2 regions of the Mycoplasma sp. OR1901 genome follow, and region 1 is predicted to be linked to the other one. Evidence: riboswitches for the same ligand, from Rfam matches in the RefSeq annotation. Region 1 holds a riboswitch; the other holds the start of a gene.
The links. Region 1 has a riboswitch for lysine ahead of HTZ87_RS02880 (OppA family ABC transporter substrate-binding lipoprotein). Riboswitches for the same ligand answer to the same signal wherever they lie in the genome.
Positions count from the first base shown of each region.

Region 2: linked by a shared signal. The riboswitch ahead of HTZ87_RS02055 (hypothetical protein) and the one ahead of HTZ87_RS02880 (OppA family ABC transporter substrate-binding lipoprotein) in region 1 are both predicted to bind lysine.

Region 1 covers NZ_CP054666.1:815,162-818,606, forward strand. The annotation lists gene HTZ87_RS02880 (OppA family ABC transporter substrate-binding lipoprotein) at 1-1,651, opposite strand, end outside; lysine riboswitch at 1,757-1,923, opposite strand; gene ffh (signal recognition particle protein) at 2,176-3,445, opposite strand, start outside.
Region 2 covers NZ_CP054666.1:631,711-635,155, reverse strand. The annotation lists gene nrdE (class 1b ribonucleoside-diphosphate reductase subunit alpha) at 1-1,153, shown strand, start outside; lysine riboswitch at 1,433-1,599, shown strand; gene HTZ87_RS02055 (hypothetical protein) at 1,710-3,445, shown strand, end outside.

The sequences.
Region 1 (3,445 bases):
AAATATTTCTAAATTCCCCTGCGATACCTGTTGTTGTGTATTCTAAAACATTTTTAGCTGTACCAGCTTCAATTTCAGATAAAGGTTTACCTCAAACAAGTTGTGAATACGCTTCGTTAACATAAGTTTCACCACCTTGTGCTTCTTTAGCACGTGGTACTAATGTTGAGAATATATTCCCTATACTGTGATCTGTATTTAATGATTGTTGTTTTGAAACACCGAATAATTTAGGGTTAGCATTAACTTCTTTTTTGTTTGACTCTGGTAAGTTAGAGTATGAAATTGTAGAAACTAAACCTGATTTATAGTTGTTAAATTGGTCTATTTCAAATTGTTTACCTTCTTTAGTTTGTTGAACGTAAACACTTCTAAATTCTTTAATTGTTGTTGGATCATTGTAATATGACTCTAAAGCATAATGGTTATTAATTTTATATGTTGCAGTAAATGTATTACCATTATATCCTTCGTAGTAGTATTTTCCTGAGAATAACGAAGATTTTTCATTAAATCCGTATCAGTAAACACCAGCTTTTTTAGCTAAATCACTAGCATTTTTAACTAAGTTTGTTTTTTCTGTTTTTACTTCTGTAGTTAATGTTGAATCAGTAGCGAAATCAGGAAGATTACCACTTTCGTTTAATTCATTAATGTAAGCACTTGGAGCAGGTGCGTATTCGTATGAACCGATGAAATTATTTGTAAATCATTCGTAAACTAACGCATCATCTCCACTTGTTGAAACGTTAAAGTAACTTCTTCCATCTTTGTTAGTAACTGTTTCTGTTTCGTTTAGAAGTTTTTTCATATCGATTTTATATAAATCAAATAAATAAGAGTTTGAGTAAGCATCTTTTTCTTCGAATAATTTAGCTCCATTTTTTGTGTATAAAGCTTTTGATGCAGCATCTAACTCAGATGAACCACCGTGACTACGTCTAAAAGAAGTATCGTTTGATAAGTAAGTTCTTAAAAACCCTACATAATAGTCATTTGCACTCATTTTGTAAGTAGTTTTTTCACCTTTGTTATTTACTCAGTAAACATTATCTCTAACTCTTGTCGAAACTTTAGTAGCTTTTTTAAGTTTGTCAAAGAAGTTTTGTGAGTTAATTGAACGTTCATTTGCACTTGTTTTTTGTACTCACATTGATGAATACAACCCATCTTTTCCAGGATTTGGCATAATTTCAGCATCATCGTTATCAAATGTATATTCCTGGTTATCAACTGTTAAAACAACAGCATCAGCAACATTTAATTCATAATGTCATGTTGAAGGTTTTGTAATTTTTGTAATTGTTTCTGTAACAGCACCGAATGAGTTTCTTTTATTTTCTTCTGTGTATTCTGCTTTACCTTCACTTTTTACTTCAACTAATTTACCAAATGTTGTATCTTCGTTTGTTAAAGTGAAACCACCATATGAACTACTCATATCAAAACGGTTCCTGCTATATGAAAATGGTGAATTATAATTTGAAGAATAAATACCATTTTTTGATAAAACATCAAAATTACCTAAAGTTGATGATGATGTATTGCTTCCACCATTGTTATTTTGTGATTCAGTCGTACCACATGCGACTGCAAGTCCTAAGCTAGATAAACTAGCTAATGAACCTAATAATAAATATTTTCTTTTCATTTTATTTCCTTTTATTTTACTTTTATCTGAATATGAAAAAAGCTTTGTATAGGCTATATAACCATACAAAACTTTTTTATTATTTTTCAATAATTTAAAGAAGTGTAAGTCTATAGCACCAATGGATTAACCAAAGAGTAGAAATCTTTTATGCTTTTCTACCAACTGACTTAACTGCCGTTAACTCAGTTTCGGCCACTATATCCTTTCATCAATATCAACGCTTGCCAGCTCAATTGATTACTAATACTAGTAGCTCCTCTATAGACATAACAGATTTCAATTTATACATTAAAATCTGTTATGCATACGTAATTAGTACAACAAAATTTTAATGATAAAACTAACGAATGTGAATAATAATATTGTTATTCATAATTTCGTTAATAATAATCATAAAGTCTCATTGTAACGCTTTTTTCATACCAATATTATACACATAAAAAAAATTTAAAAAAGTTTTTTGCAGTTTTATGATTTTTAAAAGTTTAAATTAATAAAATAAAAAGGGCAAAATACCCTTTTTAAAATCCAAAACCACTTCCAAATCCACCGAAACCACCGGATTTTTTGAAACTTTTAGCCATTTCGCTCATTTGTTTTACCATAGCATCAAAATCACTTAATAATTTATTAAATTCTTGTGGAGTTCTTCCTGAACCTTTTAAAATCCTTTCTTTTCTTGAAGCTTGTCTAAGTAATTTAGGATTATTTCTTTCTTTTTTAGTCATAGAAGAAATTAAAATTTGAAATACTTTCATTTTTTCTTCCGCTTTTTCAACTTGATCTTCATTTACTTTTGAAGATAAGTTACCAGGAAGCATTTTAAGTATTTTTGAAAACTTACCTAAGTTTTTAACTTGTTTAATTTGTTCCATTAAATCATCTAAAGTAAAGCTACCAGATAAAATCTTTTTAACCATATTGGTCATTTTATCTTGATCTAGATTATCTTGAGCATGTTCAATTAATGACATAACATCACCCATACCTAAAATTCTATCAGCCATACGTTCTGGGTAAAATAAATCTAAATTACCAATTTTTTCACCTGTACCTGTAAAACGAATTGGTAAATTAAGTATGTATCTTAATGAAAACGCAGCTCCACCCCTTGCATCTGAATCAAGTTTTGTAATTATCGAACCTGTTAATTTTAATTTTTCATTAAAGGTTTTTGCAACATTTATTATATCTTGACCACTCAATGAATCGGCTACAAAGAAAATTTCATCAGGATGAGCGATTTTCTTAACTTCAAGCAATTCATTCATTAATGGTTCATCAATAGATAAACGACCAGCAGTATCTAAAATAATTAAGTCATTATCATTATCTTTTGCATATTGTAAAGCGTTCGAAACAATTTTAGAAACAGGATTATTAACACCTTGCTCGTAGTAATCTGCTTGAATACTTTTAGCAAGAGTAACCAATTGTTCAACAGCAGCCGGTCTATAAATGTCAGCTGCAACCACAAGTGGTTTTTGAACGTGTTTTTTCTTTCTGAAATAATAAGCTAATTTTGCAGTTGCTGTAGTTTTACCAGAACCTTGTAAACCACACATCATAATTATGTAAGGTTTCTTTTCTATTTTAAATTCTTTTACTTTGTCACCTAAAATAGAAACTAATTCTTCATGTAATATTTTGATAAATTGTTGTGATGGATTTAATTTACCAATTAATTCTTGATCTAAAACTTTTTGTTTTACATTCTTAATGAATTCTTTCACAACTTGTAAATTAACATCGGCTTCTAATAAAGCCATTTTTATTTCTCTAGTAACTGCT
Region 2 (3,445 bases), 180 kb from region 1:
CCCAAAAATTAAGAAAACATATATTAGTGCACGTAAACTTTTCCAAACAATAGCAGAATTACACTTCGAATCTGGATATCCTTACATTCTTTTTGATGACACAGTTAATGCTAATAACCCTCACAAACAACGTGGAAGAATAGTTATGTCTAACTTATGTTCTGAAATTGCGCAAGTTTCAACAGAAACAGAATTTGACACTGATTTATCAGTTACAAAAATTGGTGAAGATATTTCATGTAATTTAGGTAGTTTAAATATTGCTAAAATAATGGAATCAGAAATCGATTTTGGTTCAGTTGTAGAACGTTCAATTCGTGCTCTTGATAAGGTATCTAGAATTGCTGATTTAAGTTCTGCTCCTTCTGTAAATTATGGAAATAACAACAATCACGCACTTGGTTTAGGTGCTATGAATATGCATGGTTTTTTAGCAACCAATCAAATTTATTATAATAGCGAAGAAGCGCTTGATTTTACAAATATGTTCTTTTATACAGTTGCTTACCACGCTTTCAAAACATCAAATTTAATGGCAAAAGAAGTAGGAAAATTTAAATCTTTTGATATTTCAGAATTTGCAAACGGTGAATATTTATCTAAATATACTAAGTGTGAAGTTGATAAATTTACTCCAAAAACACAAAAAATTATTGATATTTTTGAAAAATATCAAGTTCAAATACCTACTCAAAAAGATTGAATTGAATTAGATTTAAACATTAGAAAACATGGATTAGCAAACTCACACTTAATGGCAGTTGCTCCAACAGGAAGTATTTCATATTTATCTTCATGTACACCTAGCTTACAACCAGTAGTTTCTCCAGTTGAAGTTCGTAAAGAAGGTAAAATTGGTCGTGTTTATGTACCTGCTTATCAAGTAAGCAATGAGAATTTAAAGTATTATTTAGATGGAGCTTATGAATTAGGTCCTAATCCAATTATTGACCTTGCAGCTGTTGCTCAACAACACGTTGATCAAGCTATTTCGCTAACTTTATTTATGACTGATCAAGCAACAACACGTGATTTAAATAAGGCATATATTAGAGCTTTTAGTAAAAAATGTAGTTCTATTTACTATGTTCGTGTTCGTCAAGATGTTCTTGAAGGTAGTGAAAATCTTGAATGTCAATCTTGCAAAATTTAATAATTTTAAAATCAGAGTTTTCTCTGATTTTTTTTATTATTTTTTATATTAAGAAAAATGCGCAATTATATACCTTTTATAGAAAAATCTAATTTTTATTTTATTTTTAATTTATTTATTATATAATAACAATATGAAAAAAGCAAATCAACATTACATTATGTTTATGATTATTAAAAGTAGATTTATCCGCATTAAATCTATTTAATTTCATCATAAAATTCAATTTGTATTGTTGAACTATGCATAATGGATTTTAATGATTATATTGAAATCTATTGTGTCTATAGAGGTGCTGTTAATATTAGTAATTAATTGAGTTGGTAGACTGTGAAATTAATGAAAGGGTTCAACAGCCGAAGTTTAAGTAATGACAATTACTTTTGCTGGTAGAAAAGCATAAAAGATTTCTACTCTTTGGTTTAACCATTGGCGCTATAGATATACATTTCTTTTAGTATTATTATTTCATAATTATGATATTTAAAAAGTCTTTGTATGTTATATAGCATATAAAGCTTTTTTTATTTGTTTTATTAATTTAAGGGAGAAAAAAATGAAAAGAAAATTTTGAGTAAAAACATTAAGTTTAGCATTAAGTTCTGCTGGTTTAGTAACTTTAGCATCATGTTCAAGTACAGGATCAGACCAGAAAAATAGTGCTGATTATAAAAAACTACAATTAGAATATAAAAAATATAAACAAGAAAACGAAAAAAATTCAAAGGCACAAGAAAGTGAAATTGAAAGATTAAAATCAGAAATATCAGAATCAACTACAGAAAAAGAAAATAAAAATAATCAGCTAGTTGAATTATCAGGAAAAATCGATGAATTAAACAGAAAAATTGAAGTTATGAGCGGAACAGCAATCCAAAGAAATGGATTATCTGTTAGAAATTTATATAACCAAATCAGTAACTTTATAACTTCTGATTTTACAACAGCACTTAAGGAACAAAAACCTGAAACATATAATAAAGAAAAAGCTTTATTAGACCAAATAGTTACAGGTATTATTGGTACTAATGCAGAAGTATCTACAACAGAAGAAAATTTTGCGAACTTATGATCATGAGAGAGTACAGTATTCCACCTTTTAAGCAGAAGTAAGTTAATTTATGAATATATTGATGACACTGTTAATCCAATTACAGTATTAACACCTAAATCAGAAGAAATGGAAATTTTATTCCAATGAAGAATTAATGATTTAAACGAAATTATTCGTCTTGTTAATGCTAAACCAGAAGGTACATACGAAAATAAAGAACAATTATTAGCTAACTTAAATTCTTATGTTGAAAAATATCAACAAGCAATCGATGAATCTTCATTACTTCAACACCAAATTTCATTTTGATACAATCTTGAACAAGATGGTGACAATGGTGTAGCTAACAAGTTTATTGATTTTTCTTCATCAAACATGCGTAGTTTATTACCATCATTAAAATTATCTGATAAAGAATTTAGAATTTCTTTATTCCCAGTTTATAAACAAATAGTTGATGAGAAATTTATGACTGAAACTAAAAAGAAAGTAGTTGAGTTACAAGGTATTTATAAACAATGATTAGAATCTAACGTTAAGTCATACATCTACTCTGTTAGATTTGATAAATTATATAAAGATGTTAAATCAATAATTGATAGAATAAACGTTATTTTATTACATAACAACTTAACATATTTCAATGAATTTAACGTGTGAGAAGATTTAGATAAATTTATTACAGAAGCTAAAGCTGTGTTATTAGATGGTTATTTAGTAGATTATACTAAAGAAAAAGAAGCCTATGACAATGAGGTTAATGAACAATTAGATAAAGATCGTGAAGGAAGTTTATATAAATTATTTAACGATAAATTTCAACCTTTATCAAGGGGAAGTGAAAATAATACAATTTATTTATATAAAGATTTTTATAGTAAATATTTAAAAGCGATGAACCAAATTAAATTAATGAGTACTGATACATATCAAAATTCATTTTTAAGATATACAAAATACCAAGTAGTTAAAAAAGAAATTGAAGTTTCTAAAAAAATTATGGATTTTTACAATTTAATAGGTGATGATCTTAATAGTGAAGAGTTAGCAACTTTATTAAAATTAGACAACTCAGCTAAGTATGATAAATTAATTAGAGAAGCAACAAAAAATAAAGCAAGAGACGAAGCTAGTTTAGCAAAACAAAAAGAGTTATTAGGTGAGTTCGTAACAAATTATGATTCAGAAAATAAAACAGCTAAAGAAGAAATTGAAAATGCAAATGAAACAATGATGCC